DNA from 2 places in the Alcanivorax sp. 97CO-5 genome. Region 1 is predicted to be linked to the other one. Evidence: predicted binding sites of a transcription regulator. Region 1 holds the regulator's gene; the other holds the start of a gene.
What was found. The regulator sigma-54, encoded in region 1, starts transcription at its own class of promoters, with help from an activator protein. The targets are predictions, from matches to a motif close to TGGCACNNNNNTTGCTNT.

Region 1 (7,650 bases):
TGAGGGTTTTGAGATGTTGTTCCGGGTTGTCCTGGGGGACGAGTAATACAAACACCAAATCCACAGGCTGACCGTCAACGGCGTCGAAATCAATGGGGGTTTCTAGTTTTAACAACAGGCCTACAGCCTGTTGGCAATGTCCTAGTCGACAATGAGGAATGGCAATGCCTTCGCCAATGCCCGTGGAGCCCAGTTTTTCCCGGGCGACCAGAGCGTCGAAGACTTCCTGCTCATTAAGGCTGCCACAGCTGGCAGCTGCCAGCTGTGCAACCTGGTCAAGCAGTTGTTTCTTGCTGCTGGCCTGTACGCCGTGATGGGTGCGGGCCAGAGTCAGTAGTTCGCGAACTCGCATAATTGTCGCTTTGGGTTAGTGACCGTGCTTGTGGCTGACGGCTTTTTCTTTGTGTTTAAGAATCTGACGATCCAATTTGTCCGTCAGTTTATCGATCGCAGCATACATGTCATCTGCCTCAGCGGTGGCAAAGACATCGGCCCCGGAAATATGAATTGTGGACTCGGCTTTGTGGCTTTTGGGTTCCGGGGAAAGAATCACCTGGATGCTGGTAATTTGGTCGAAATGGCGCTCAAGGCGGGAAAATTTATCTCCCACATAAGTGCGCAAGGCATCGGTAATTTCCAGGTGATGACCGCTGATATTAATTTGCATGGCTGGCTCCTTTACCTGTTTGAGAAACCCGGGATAAAGACCTTGTTTATTCAGCCTTTCAGGCTGGCCTCGCAAGGTTTTCCCCGCGTTCCTGGGTCCGTTCTGGCGCTCTACACTAAACGTTTACGGGCGCTAGAAGACGGTATTCTCATCGCTTCTCTGTATTTGGCGACGGTCCGGCGCGCTACATTAATTCCCTGCTCATTGAGCAAGCTCGCCAGCTTGTTATCACTGAGTGGCTTGCGGGGATTCTCTGCAGCGACCAGTTTCTTAATAATGGCACGAATAGCAGTGGAGGAACACTCACCGCCGCCGTCGGTTCCCACATGACTGGAAAAGAAATATTTCAGCTCAAAGACGCCGCGTGGTGTCATCATGTATTTCTGATTGGTGACCCGGCTGATGGTTGACTCATGCATTTCAACAGCATCGGCAATATCCGCCAAAACCAGGGGTTTCATGGCTTCATCGCCATAATCGAAGAACCCTTGTTGCACGTCCACGATGCGGGTGGCCACCTTGAGCAAAGTGTCGTGGCGGCTTTGCAGGCTCTTGATGAACCATTTCGCTTCTTGAACGCAATTGCGCAAATATTGCCCGTCTTCACCGCTGGTGGTACGGGCAATGCTCGCGTATTGCTGTTGCAGGTTGACCCGCGGAAGGACGTCGTCGTTTAGGCTCACCTGCCAGCGACCTTGATGTTGGCGGACGATCACGTCAGGAACGGCGTAGTCCACTTGAGGTTCGCCAATTTGCTCACCGGGGGCTGGGTCCAGGGTGCGCAGTAGGGATAAAGCCTCTAGAAGGACCTCTTCAGAGAGCTGAAGGGTGCGGCGCAGTGCGGTGTAATCGTGCTTTTCTAGTAGGTTCAGATGTTCCAGTAGGGCAGAGGCTTCGTCGCGCAATGGGGTGTCCGCTGGCAGTTGGCGCAGCTGGACGCCGAGGCAGTCAGCTAGGTTGACGCTGGCGACGCCCACCGGGTCGAACTGTTGCAACCGGTGCTGCACGGCAAGCACTTCATCGTGCTCCAGTTCGTCTCCTTCGGTGAGTAGGTCTGGCTGGGCATTCACCATGTCGACGATATCGCTTAGGGGGGCAGTGATGTAACCACGGTCGTCCAGGGACTCGATAATCGTTATGGCGATTATCCGGTCTACATCGCTCATGGGGGTGAGGTTTAGCTGCCAGAGCAAGTGGTCCTGTAAGTTGCCGGAAACGGCGTGTCGTTGCTGCCATTCGTCGGCATCGTCGGGGAGTGCGGCGCTGTTGCTGGTGCTCTGGCCGGAATAGACGTCATCCCATTCGGTTTCCACCTCGGGCTCGTCTTGTATCAGTTCTTCTAGGGCGTTATCACGGTCGGTGTCGAGCTCTTCATCCTGACGTTCTTCGTCATGCTCGGGGAGGGCATCGTCACCGAAATCGTCTGCCAATTCCAGCAGGGGGTTGCTCTCTACTGCTTGCTGGATTTCCTGGCGCAGGTCTAAAGTGGATAGCTGCAAGAGGCGAATGGCCTGCTGCAGCTGCGGTGTCATGGTGAGCTGCTGGCCAATTTGTAATTGTAGTGTGGGCTTCATACTGCTCAGTATTCTGCTAGTCCCCAAAAAACCCAGGATAGCAGTCTATCTACACGCTAAGCAATATTTGTGCCAGGTGAAACTGTGTGCTAGGGATGACCGCAAGTCACAATAGAAGAGAGGATTTGCGGCGGACCTTATAGTCTGAAATCGGCGCCAAGATAGACGTCTCGCACTTGTTGGTTGGCAAGGATAATATCCGCGTCACCGGAGGCGATGATGTGGCCAGCGCTGACGATATAAGCGGTGTCACAGATATCCAGGGTCTCGCGTACATTGTGGTCGGTGATTAAGACGCCGATGCCGCGTTCTTTGAGGTGGCGAATGATGCCTTTGATGTCGTTAACCGAGATGGGGTCAACGCCAGCAAAAGGTTCGTCCAGCAGAATGAAGTCAGGGTCTGTGGCCAAGCCTCGGGCGATTTCCGCGCGGCGGCGCTCGCCGCCGGACAGGCTCATCCCCAGCGAATCGCGAATGTGCCCGATGTGGAATTCCTTGAGCAGGCCTTCCATGCGCTCGTGGCGTTCCGCTTTGCTAAGCTCCTTGCGGGTTTCTAGGATGGCCATGATGTTCTCTTCCACCGTTAGGCGGCGAAAGATACTGGCTTCTTGAGGCAGGTAGCCAATCCCTCGCTGGGCGCGACCGTGCATGGGCAGGTGAGTAATGTCCGTGTCGTTGATTTCAATGCGACCGGCATCGGCCTCCACTAGCCCAACAATCATGTAGAAGCAGGTGGTTTTGCCGGCCCCATTGGGCCCCAGTAGCCCGACTATTTGGCCGGCTTCTACATCCAGGGAAACGTCTTCGATAACCCGGCGACCCTTGTAGCTTTTTGCTAGGTGATGGGCGCGTAAATGGCTCATGGTGTGTTGGGCTCCGCCTTAGGTGATGCGCTGTCGCTGCCTTCACTTTGGGTGTCGTTTGGGTTGCCGTTATTCGCTTCAATATTCGCGTCGACAGGGGCATTAGTTGTCTGGTTTTCGGCGGGGATTACCAGCCGCACCCGTTGGTCACCTTCACTGCTGGCGTCCACTCGCTTGGAGTCTAGGCTGTATTCTACCTTGGCGCCCTCGAAAGTGTTGCCCTGGTGTTCGATGTAGGCATCGCCGGTCAGGACCAAGGTGCGCGCTTTAATATTGTAAACCAGATTTTCAGCGTGGGCGTTAAGGCCTTCACCCTCTTCCATGCGCACCGGGGTGCCGGTAGCTTCCACCCGAACCAGCTCGCTATTTTGGGTGAACATGCGCATTTCATCGGCAAACAGTTTGCGCTTGCCTTGAATCAGTTCCACGTTGCCGCTGTACACGCCGCTGCCGGCACTCTGCTCGAAACGACCGTTGTCTGCCGTGACCTGGATCGTGCCTTCCATGGGGGCGGCCTGAACGCCCAAGGGGAAAGCTATAAGCAATGCCAGTACGGCGAGATTGCAGGTGCTATGAAGCCGGTGCTTCAAATTCACTCTTTACTCCTTTTTTTAGTTCCAGAACGCCCTTGTTGAGATCTGCTTCCAGGGCGCCAGCACGGGTCTGGCCGGAGTCAAACCGCATTTCTACGTCGCCGGGGGTGGTGGCGATGTTAGTGTCGCTGTTGAAATGCAGTTCTTCTGTATTCACGGTCATTTTCTGGATCGGATTATTCACATTGACCTTGCCAAGAAAAGAGATCAGGTCGCCGTCTTCTTGCACGATGCCTTGCTCGCTAGTGATGGTCCAGCTGCCTTTGTCGTTGGCCATGATCAGTACTGGGGCTTGCATCTTGGTGAGCGGATTGTGGTCGAACTGCACTAAACTGTCCGCAGTTAAGTGGTACTGCAGGCTGCCATCTTTTTCGCTGAAGGCTCGCGCGCTGACCTGGTCAGCAATGATTGCCGGTGCCATAGCCACCGCATTGTCTTGGCCAGGCAGAGCGCTGTCCCACTCGTGCAGGGTCATCAGCATCACCAGCCCCAGCAGCAGAATGCCGGTGGCACTTAATAGCCCCTGACGTTTCATGCCGGGCTCCGCAGGGCAAGAATGGCGTCACAGATTTCCCGTACCGCTCCCTCTCCACCGCGACGGACAGTGATGTGATTTGCCGCATTTTTGGCGCAGTCGTGGGCGTTGTTTGGGGCAAAACTCAGTTGCGCCCAGAGCAAGGCACTAACGTCAGGTTCGTCGTCACCAGCGTAGCCGGTTTCACTGGCGCGCATGTTCAGCGAGTCAGCCAGAGCTTCCAAGGCGACGCCCTTGTCTTCGCGGCCTTGAATAACATGCTTGATGCCAAGGTCCGCTGCGCGTTTGGCCACCATGGGCGAGTTGCGCCCGGTAATGATAGCTAGGGTGACGCCGCTGGCCGCCAGCTTTTTCAGGCCGTGGCCATCCAGGGTATTGAAAACTTTCAGTTCTTCACCGTTGGGGCCAAACAGCAGACGGCCATCGGTCATCACACCATCCACGTCAAACGCCATCAAGCGCAAGTTCTGGACATCTATAGGGGGCAGTTGCATGGCCATTTACACTACTCCCGCGCGCAGTAGGTCTTGCATGTTGAAAGCGCCGAGCGGTTTGCCATCACTGTCACAAACCATTAAGCCGTTAATCTTGCGGTTTTCCATGATTTGTAAAGCTTCAGCGGCTAGATGACCTTGGGCAATGGTGATTGGATCAGAAACCATAACCTCGGCAATGGTGGCTTTTCGAATATCGATGTCCCGGTCGAGGATGCGGCGCAAGTCACCATCAGTAAAAATGCCGGCTAGAGTGCCGTCTGTGTGGGTGATGGCGGTCATCCCCAGGCCTTTATGGGTCATTTCCAGTAGGGCTTCGCTAAGCGAGGTGGTAGTGCTGACCACGGGAAGCTGCTCACCAGTGTGCATGATGTCATCCACTTTCAATAGCAGGCGCCGGCCCAGGCTGCCTCCGGGATGGCTGAGGGCAAAGTCTTCCGGTGTGAAGCCGCGGGCTTCTAACAGGGCAATAGCCAAGGCATCGCCCATGGCCAGTGCGGCGGTGGTCGAAGAAGTCGGTGCCAGATTATGGGGGCAGGCCTCTTCCGCTACGGCAACTGTCAGATGTACATCTGACAGTTGCGCTAATGCAGATTGTGGGCGCCCGGTCATGCCGACCAAGGCGGTGCCCTTACGCTTGATGACCGGTAATATGGCCAGCACTTCGGCGGTTTCGCCGGAGTTGGACAGTGCCAGTACCACGTCGTCAGCGGTAATCATGCCCAAATCACCATGGGAGGCTTCGCCAGGGTGAACAAAAAAAGAGGGGGTGCCGGTGCTGGCAAGAGTGGCGGCTAGCTTGCTGCCTACGTGCCCGCTTTTGCCCATGCCGGTGACGATGACGCGGCCTTTGGCGTTCAGCATCAGGTCGCAGGCGGCGCAAAAGCTGGTGTCCAGGCTGTCTTTCAGAGCATCCACGGCCCGGGCTTCGATTTCTAGTACCCGTTGGCCAATGCTGATGTGGTTGTGGCTCATGCGCTCTCCTTGATATTGGCGGCGATTATACACGTGTTGTGGCCTCCACGTTGACCCGTAATCGGTAACTCGATCGCGTTGAAGGGAACCGCCTTGCACTCTGTGACTCCAATAAAAGCACTGAGGTTCAGTGTGTTGCGGTTGTTGATCACTGGACAGCAGGTAAAGAACACCGTAAAACCGCCGAAGACTAAATAGGGAGTAATCTATGCATTTACAATGGTATATGGCCGCCTGGCTTCGCGTCGGGTTGGTGGTCATGCTGACCGCAATGGCAGCACTGGTCCAGGCCCAGAGTGATCCTCGCCAGGTGGTGGCGGATGCGGTGGAGCGCATGACGTCTCGTGTTGAGGCGGAGCGAGAGACGTTGAAAGCCGATCCGGATAGGGCCAAGGAGCTGGTGCGTGAAGAGCTGGCGGATCTGGTGGATTTCAAGCGCATCACCCGCATGGTCATGGGCGATTACTTTGGGCCGTCTAGCAAGGAGCAGAAATACCGGTTTTTGGATGTCTTCAAAAACAGCTTAATCAACACCTATGCGTCCGGCATTACCCTGTATGACGGACAGAAAATCGACATCTTGCCAATGCAGGATGGCGATCGTAAAGGCGATTACGCCCGAGTGCGCATGGAAGTGAAGACTAACTCCGGCCAGGTGGTGCCCATCTACTACACCCTATTCTTGCGTGATGATCAGTGGAGGGTAATCAATGTGTACGTGAATGGTCTGGATCTGCGAGACACTTTCAAAAGCCAGTTCGCCCAAGGCATGCAACAGTACAATGATATCGACAAAGTGGTCGATAACTGGTCTGCGGATGCCAAAATTGATGCGGGCCTAAAAGAAGAAGGCTAGCAGGGTAAATAATCTTGCTGCGCTGGGGCCGTGGATGGTGTTGGGGACGGTGCCGCCGTGGTAAGGGGCAACGCGCTCGCGTATTATTGCGCCCTTGATAACAATTTTGATGGAGCGGCCCCGGGCCGCTCCAATGCTGTTTGGGCCTGGCGAAGGCCCTGATGAGGAGTAAAGATGAATCCGGAAGACGTAATCACGCTGGTAGAAGCTGGTTTTGAGAGTGCCGACGTGGCAGTGGAAGGCGGCGGTGACCGGTTCCAGATTCGCGTGGTGTCGGAGGCCTTTAGTGGCTTGATGCCGGTAAAGCGGCAGCAGATGGTGTATGCCACCATCGATGAGCAGATTAAAAGTAACACTATCCATGCCGTGCAGATCATTACTTTTACTCCGGCGGAGTGGGAAAAAGCCCAGAATCAGGGCCTGTCCTGACCCCGGCCTTTGGCTGAACGGGTTGGAAGAAAGAAACCATTAGAGACAGTTCATGGATAAATTGATCATCACCGGTGGCCAGCGGTTGGACGGCGACATTCGCATTTCTGGGGCCAAGAATGCGGCGCTGCCGATTCTGGCAGCCACTTTGTTGGCTGACGAGCCGGTAACGGTGGGCAACCTGCCGCATTTGCAGGACGTGACCACCCTGATCGAATTGTTGGGCCGGATGGGTGTCCATGTGGTGATCGATGACCGCATGAACGTGGAAGTGAACGCCACCACCATCAAGGAATTGACGGCCCCCTATGAGCTGGTGAAAACCATGCGTGCCTCGATTCTGGTGCTGGGTCCCATGGTTGCGCATTTTGGTAAAGCATCGGTATCGCTGCCCGGCGGTTGTGCTATTGGCTCGCGGCCGGTGGATATTCACCTGCGTGGCTTGGAGGCCATGGGCGCGGATATCGAGGTGACTAACGGTTATGTGAATGCTTCTGTGGATGGTCGTCTCAAAGGAGCACGCATCGTCATGGATGTGGTCACCGTAACCGGTACCGAAAACTTGATGATGGCCGCGGCGCTGGCCGAAGGGACTACCTACCTTGAAAATGCAGCCCGAGAGCCTGAAGTGGTGGATCTGGCCGATTTCATCAATGCCATGGGC
Region 2 (7,650 bases), on a different contig from region 1:
TGAAGAAGCAAAAGACATTCCTACCGTGGCTCACACTTTGACCATGGCCTTGGATTGTCTGGAAGAAGACATGGACTTCCTGACCGAAGGTGACGTGTTCACCAAGGATATGCTGGAAGGCTACATCGAGCTGAAGCGTGCCGAGGTTGAGCGTCTGAACATGACCCCGCACCCGGTTGAGTTTGATATGTACTACTCTTGCTAATGCCTTCGGGTCGCTAGCAGAACAGAGCCTCCGCTTGTCGGGGGCTTTTTTTTGCCTGGAATAAAGGCGGCGGTTTTGTGCACTCCCCCCTTTTCTGAGCGGTCGAGTCAGGCCAGAATCAAGGGCAGATATGGAGATAATAATGAAAAAGTCGCTAATTTCGTTTGTTGTGCTGGCCTTGGTGTCTGGGGTGAGCTTGGCCTCCATGGCGGAAAACGCAGGGAGTGTCAGCGAGGGGAAGGAGCCTGATGCGCCTGCGTCGAAGATTTATCGAACCACCGACGAAAAAGGTAATGTGGTGTTCTCCGACCAGCCGGCGCAGAACCGCCACTCAGAAGAAGTGAAGCTGAAAACCACTAATACGGTGCCGATTAAGACGGTGGAAATGCCGCAAGCCGCTGCTCAGCCTGAAGAGGCTAAAACAGGAGGCCAGGCCGGGGAGGGTTATAGCTCGCTGGCCATTACCGCGCCGGAAAGTGGTTCTACTCTGCGTAACCCTGCAGATGCGGTATATGTGTCTGTGAGTTTACAGCCCGGTCTAAAGACGGGAGATAGATTGGTGCTGATCGACAACGGTATCGAGCAGCCGGCCATGCAGCTCGATGCTCCGGATCGCGGTGAGCACACCCTTATCGTTAAGGTGGTCGGGGAAGATGGAGAGCCCCGGATTACTTCCGAGCCGGTGAAGCTTTACATACACCGCAGCACGGTCGGCGATTTCCGTAACTCTGCAGGTGGCGGCAGTAACGGTGGTGCTGCGCAAGCGGGTGGTGCAGCCGATCGTGGCGGCGCGGCGAATGTGGGGGGTAGTGCCTCAACTGGGGGCGCTGCCAATGTGGGCAGTGGAGCAGATCGGGGCAGTGCTGCTCGGCCCGCTAAACCGAATCGGAGCATTCTCAGTAACTAAATATGCACCCACATGGTGCAATACGGCCTGTCATCCCTTTAAACTCATCAACGACAAGCGCTTGCGCTTGCGCCATAGGCTGCTGGCTGACGTTTTTTATGGCGACTGAGCAGATGGCCTGATAATTGCTTATGCCCTGTTATGGGCCAATTTTTGATGAGTGACATTACGTTGCACAAACGACTACTGGATCACCTGCGTACTGCGGTGATCATGCTGGACGAAGCCCTGTGTGTGCGCTACCTGAACCCCGCGGCGGAAATGCTGCTGGCCACCAGCGCGAGCCGTGCGCTGGATCAGCCTTTGCCTGATTATTTTTTCGACGATGAAGAAGCGCGCCTGGCTATTCAGCAGTGCATTGATGAAGAGCACCCGTTTACCCAGCGTGAAGCACGGTTGTCGGTGGCACCGGGCCACGAAATTGTGGTGGATTACTCGGTCAGCCCCATCAACGACCCGGGACAACCGCTGTGTTTGTTGATGGAGATGCAGTCGCTGGATCGCCTGTTACGCATTGGTCGTGAAGAAGCGTTGATTCATGCCCACCAAGCCACCCGGGCTCTGGTGCGTGGCGTGGCCCACGAAATCAAAAATCCGCTGGGAGGGATTCGTGGTGCCGCCCAGTTGTTGGAGCGGGCACTGCCGAGTCCGGACCTGACTGAATACACCAGAGTTATTATCGATGAAGCCGATCGGTTGCGTTCGGTAGCGGATCGCATGCTTGGCCCGCGTAAACCCCCCGAGTTCCGGGCAGTGAATGTGCACGAGTGCCTCGAGCATGTGCGTCAGTTGCTGCTGGCGGAATACCCCAAAGGGATAGCTATCTGGCGAGATTACGATATTAGTTTGCCGGATGTGATTGCCGATCGAGATCAGCTAATTCAAGTGTTGCTCAACCTTATTCGCAATGCCTCCCAGGCGTTGCTGGAGTCACAGACTCCTGAGCCTCGTATCACTATGCGTACCCGTGTGTTGCGGCAGTTCACCATCGGTGCACAGCGTCATCGACTGGTGCTACGCATGGATATTATCGATAACGGCCCGGGGATCACCGAAGAGGTACAGGAGACGATGTTCTATCCCATGGTTAGTGGCCGTGCTAATGGCACGGGGCTGGGCTTGTCCATTGCGCAATCCATTATTAGTCAGCACCAAGGGCTGATCGAATGCGAAAGCCAGCCTGGCCAAACTGTATTCAGCATTTTGCTGCCCATGGAGCAGCTGGATGAAACCAACACAGCGTAATTGCGCGGCTGTGATCAGATTGTTGTCATACACGCCGGCCGCTAGTGCGGAGGTGATAGAAATTACAGGAGTAGCAGGTCATGAGTGTCAGTATTTGGGTTGTGGATGATGACCGCTCGATTCGCTGGGTGTTGGAAAAGGCGCTGGGCCAGGAAGGCTATGCGGTGACCTGCTTTGAGGATGCGGATGAGGCGCTCAACACCCTGGAGCAGGGAGGGCAGGAGCCAGAAGTGCTTATCAGTGATGTGCGCATGCCGGGCACCGACGGTTTGCGGATGCTGAAAATCCTGCAGCGTAAAAACCCAGACTTGCCGGTAATCATCATGACCGCTCACTCCGATCTGGATTCCGCTGTGGCTTCCTACCAGGGTGGCGCGTTTGAATACTTGCCCAAGCCGTTTGATGTGGATGAAGCGGTGGCGTTGGTACGTAGAGCGATCAAGCACCGGGAAGAATCCCGTGGCGATTTTCCTGAACCGATAGAAGAAGCGCCCACCGAAATTATTGGTGAAGCGCCGGCCATGCAGGAAGTCTTTCGTGCCATCGGTAGGCTCAGCCATTCCAACGTGACGGTGCTGATTAATGGACAGTCCGGTACCGGTAAAGAGCTGGTTGCCCGCGCCTTGCATCGTCATTCCTTACGACGGGAAAAGAATTTCGTCGCCTTGAATATGGCGGCTATTCCCAAGGACCTGATCGAATCAGAGTTGTTTGGCCATGAGAAAGGCGCTTTTACTGGCGCTAACAATCAGCGGGTGGGCCGTTTTGAACAGGCTAACGGAGGCACCCTGTTTCTCGACGAAATCGGGGATATGCCACTGGAGGCTCAAACACGTTTGTTGCGGGTACTGCAGGAAAGTGAATTCTACCGCGTCGGCGGAACCACGCCGATCCACGTGGATGTACGCATAATCGCAGCCACCCACCAAGATCTGGAAAAACTGGTGAAGGATGGCGACTTCCGTGAGGATCTATTTCATCGCTTAAACGTTATCCGCATTCATATTCCCCGCATGGCCGAGCGCCGCGAGGACATCCCGCGATTAGCCAATTATTTCCTTCAGCGAGCGGGAAGTGAATTGGGGGTAGAGCCGAAAATTCTTCATAAGGACACGGAAAAATATCTTGCTGCTCAGGCTTGGCCGGGCAACGTGCGGCAGCTGGAAAATACCTGCCGTTGGTTAACCGTGATGGCTTCTGGTCGAGAAGTACTCGTGGATGATCTTCCGCCAGAGTTGAAAGAGACTGGCCCAGCGAAAGGCGCCGATATTAGTGGTGACTGGCTCAAGTCTTTGCGCAACTGGGCCGACCGTGCGTTGTCTCAGGGTGAGCGAAATATTCTTGAACAGGCCGTGCCCGGTTTTGAGCGCACCATGATCGAAGTGGCTTTACAGCATACCGGTGGTCGTAAACGCGACGCAGCGGCGCTGTTGGGTTGGGGTCGAAATACGCTGACGCGTAAGATTAAAGAGCTGGACATGGAAAGCCAGCTTCAGGGGAATGATGAGGACTAAAAAACGGACACATATTATGTGCCGGTCTTCAGGTTTTTTATTTTCCAGCCGCCGTTCAGCTGCCAGTGACTGTCCATTTGGTAGCTCTCGGCATCCTCAGGAAACACATTTTTTCCACCCCAGGGCAGCACGGTAAATTGTACGCGTGCTTGCTCCTGTGTCACCAGGTCCAGTGCAATATTGATGCGTGTGAATGAGATGTTGCGGTTTGGGTAGCGGAAAAAAATCGACTAGGGTGGGGTGCGTTGAATTTCCTTGCGGCTCAGCGTTCGCCCGCGTCGCTCCACGGTAATGTTATCGGCCACTAGGCCCATTATTGTGCTGGTGTCGCCTTCTTCAATGCCCTTTTTTATCTCTGCCAGTGCTTTGCTGATGGCCTGCTCTGGTAGAGCGTTGTCACAGGCGGCCAGCAGACCTTGCAGCAGTACTAGCAACAGGTATGCTAAACCCCTTCTTTTTCTCAGAACTTCCATCATGGCGTTATTCCCTTATTTGGATGCTAACCGGCAGTTTTATCTTCCCGTAGGCGAGGGGCATCAACTGTATGTGGAGGAAAGCGGCAATCCACAGGGCAGCCCGGTAGTCGTGCTGCATGGTGGGCCTGGTGGCGGTTGCTCCCCAGCGTTGCGGCGTTTTTTTGATCCGCAAAAATTTCGCATTATTCTGTTTGATCAGCGTGGTTCCGGTCAAAGCCGGCCGCTGGGTTCTATCGATAATAATACCTTGAGCCATTTGCTATTGGATCTCGAAAAGATTCGCCAAGCGTTACATATTGAGCGTTGGATGGTGTTTGGTGGCTCCTGGGGAGCAACACTGGCACTGGCGTATTTGGCGGCGTTCCCGCAGTACATTACGGCAATGGTGCTGCGGGGTATTTTTCTTTGTCGAGAGCGGGACTTAGACTGGCTCTACACTAGCAAAGGTGCTGCGCGTTTGTTCCCGGAAGCCTGGCAAGCGCTGGAGCAGCAAGCGCCTCCCGGCAGTGGCCATTTGCTTGAACGTTATTATCAGGGACTACAGGGGGATGATGCGCATCGCTATGCGCGGGCATGGTGTAACTGGGAATCGACACTAGCCCTGATGCCCACCCAGCCGCCTGGGGCGGGTAGTGATGGCGAGCTGTGCATGGCGAGGCAAGAAACCCATTATTTTCTTGCCGGCGGTTTTATTGAGCGCCCCTTGTTAGAGGTCTGTGCAGGGAGCCAGGTGCCGGTGGAAATTGTGCATGGGCGCAGGGATTTCGTCTGTCCGCCGGAGCAAGCACTAGCATTGCATCAAGTGTTGCCCAATAGCGAGCTTAATTGGGTTGACAGGGGTGGACACTCTTCCATGGATCCGGGGGTGGCGCAGGCTCTGGTTAACGCGGTAACCCGACTGGATCGGAGGGCGAAGCAGTGAAAGTATTAATGCAGCGAGTTAGTGAAGCCCATGTGGATGTGAGCGGTAGAACCGTGGGGGCGATTGATAATGGTTTGTTATTGTTCATTGGTATAGAAAAGCACGATGACACCGCTTTAGTGGACAGGATGGTTGAACGCATCATTGGCTATAGAGTTTTTGCGGACGAGCGAGGGAAAATGAATTGGGATGTGCGCGATGCGGGTGGGGCGTTACTGGCTATTTCTCAGTTTACTCTCGTTGCGGATACTCGAAAGGGGCGTAGGCCGAGTTTTAGTAGTGCGGCAGATCCCGTTTTGGCAAGGCCATTATACGAGCACTGTGTAGCACAATTGAAGGCTCATGGTCTGCCTGTGGCCACAGGGGTTTTTGCCGCTGAGATGCAGGTTTCTTTGGTTAATGATGGCCCTGTTACCTTTATGCTTGAGATGTGATTTATTATGGATCCGCTTGTTGCAAAGCGGTCTCCCTTGTTTATGATGAATTGAGTTGCCTCAAAATGGTAACGGGGAACGCGTTGTCGGCATAGTGTCGACGGTCGTTGTGGCCGGTCAGCATGATCGCCGCATCCCCAAGGAAGACACATAAAAACTTGGAGGAATTCAGAATGAAAAAAACACTTATCGCTGCTGCGCTGCTGGGCGCTTCAACATCTGCTATGGCTGTTGCACCGGGTGGTCCGGGCTGTGGTTGGGGCAACATGCTGTTTGAAGGCAAATCCGGCATGCCTATGCATCTGCTCGCCAGTTTTGTGAATGGCACTACTTTTAACGCCACCTTCGGCATGACCACAGGCACTAACGGTTGTGATACCAGTGGTGCTCTGACCTACAGCGGCCAAAGCCTGCTGGGTATGACCGGCGTAATGGAAGAAGTGGCGCAGGACATGGCTACCGGTGACGGTGAAGCCCTGACTGCACTGTCTGTTTCCATGGGTATTCAGACTGAAGATCGTGCACGTTTTAATGCGTTGATGCATGACAACTTCGCGGCAATTTTCCCGAACCAGGACGTGACTGCTGCTGAAGTCATGGCCAGCATTACCGAGGTGATGCAGCAAGACCAAGCGCTGTCCAAGTACTTGGCATAATCGGCCAAAAAGACCGAGACAGCACCCCGCTTTTGGCGGGGTTTTGTTTTTTGGCCCTTCTTTTCTGACACTTTTGTCGGCTTGTAATTGAGACGGATGAATCCGGATGCGCACTGGCCTTTTCTGTGTGCTGCTGTGCTGGTTTGTGCCGGCGTTTGCTGCAACTTCTTCCTTTTCTACGCTGGCAGACATGCCCCGCTGGCAGGCGTTATTGCATATCAATCCTGGTGCTACCCTGCGTGACAAGCACCAGAGTTACGTGGATGACGACCGCTTTTTTTTGGCTGACTCAGGGAAGAGAGATCCGCTAGCGGAGCTGGAAGCGACTGAGCAGGCTCTTCGCCCAGCCGGGGCGCCTGCGCGATGCCGTTTCCCTGCGCGTTATCGTTTCTTATCCGAAAAACTGGGTTGGCAGAATGAGTCGCCGTTTTCACACTGCGATGATTACAACGAATGGCGTGGTGCGATTCATGCCAATCGCGCGGTGCTGGTTTTTCCCGCAGCCTATTTGAACAGCCCTTCATCCATGTTTGGGCATACCTTGCTGCGCCTGGATCAGGGTGAAGACAGTGCGGTGTGGCTGTCCTGGGCGGTGAACTTTGGTGCGGTTTCTACGGAAGCAGACAACTCTTTTTTCTATATGTATCGCGGTTTGGCGGGCGGTTATCCCGGTCGCTTCGCGTTGGTGCCCTATGTGCAGAAGATTCAGGAATACTCGCACATGGAAAACCGGGATATGTGGGAATACACCCTGGATCTGGATCAGTCAGAAATCGACTGGCTGATTGATCATCTCTGGGAACTGAAAGACATTAATTTTGATTATTATTTTTTCGATGAAAACTGTTCGTTCCGATTGCTTGAGCTGGTTGAGGTAGCGCGGCCAGGTTCCGGGTTGTTGAGCGAGTTACGGTTCGCCGAAGTGCCCGTCAATACGGTGCGGGCGCTGGATGAACGCGACATTATTAACAGCCGCCATTACCGGCCATCCAAATCCGTGGAGCTGGATAATCTGCGCAAGCAACTGAATGGCTCTCAGCAAAAACTGGCGAGGGCGCTGGCGGATGATCCTGGCCTGGCTGAATCGCCTGCCTTTACGGCTGAACCCGAAGAAAGCCGGGCGATTATGGCGGCGGTGGCTTATCGCTACATCAGGCTTACCCACCGCAAGGAACAGCGAACGCCAGCGGTGGCGAAACGCTCGTTTACGCTGCTGACTCTAATCAATAGTCTGCCGGCAGTGCCGGTACCCGAAACCGAGCACCCCGAGCCACCGGAAAAGGGGCATGGC

Region 2: a site for sigma-54 is predicted at 1,227-1,244, ahead of glnL (nitrogen regulation protein NR(II)). Genes of this name have one in related genera too.

What each region holds. Positions count from the first base shown of each region.
Region 1 covers NZ_KI965903.1:145,621-153,270, forward strand. The annotation lists gene ptsN (PTS IIA-like nitrogen regulatory protein PtsN) at 1-352, opposite strand, end outside; gene hpf (ribosome hibernation-promoting factor, HPF/YfiA family) at 368-667, opposite strand; gene Y017_RS10035 (RNA polymerase factor sigma-54) at 778-2,241, opposite strand; gene lptB (LPS export ABC transporter ATP-binding protein) at 2,379-3,104, opposite strand; gene lptA (lipopolysaccharide transport periplasmic protein LptA) at 3,101-3,700, opposite strand; gene lptC (LPS export ABC transporter periplasmic protein LptC) at 3,675-4,232, opposite strand; gene Y017_RS10055 (HAD family hydrolase) at 4,229-4,732, opposite strand; gene Y017_RS10060 (KpsF/GutQ family sugar-phosphate isomerase) at 4,733-5,701, opposite strand; gene Y017_RS10065 (phospholipid-binding protein MlaC) at 5,910-6,557, shown strand; gene Y017_RS10070 (BolA family protein) at 6,732-6,986, shown strand; gene murA (UDP-N-acetylglucosamine 1-carboxyvinyltransferase) at 7,039-7,650, shown strand, end outside.
Region 2 covers NZ_KI965883.1:26,423-34,072, forward strand. The annotation lists gene glnA (glutamate--ammonia ligase) at 1-205, shown strand, start outside; gene Y017_RS05435 (DUF4124 domain-containing protein) at 348-1,112, shown strand; gene glnL (nitrogen regulation protein NR(II)) at 1,254-2,357, shown strand; gene glnG (nitrogen regulation protein NR(I)) at 2,438-3,871, shown strand; gene Y017_RS14875 (hypothetical protein) at 4,102-4,347, opposite strand; gene pip (prolyl aminopeptidase) at 4,346-5,269, shown strand; gene dtd (D-aminoacyl-tRNA deacylase) at 5,266-5,703, shown strand; gene Y017_RS05465 (DUF3015 domain-containing protein) at 5,877-6,359, shown strand; gene Y017_RS05470 (DUF4105 domain-containing protein) at 6,466-7,650, shown strand, end outside.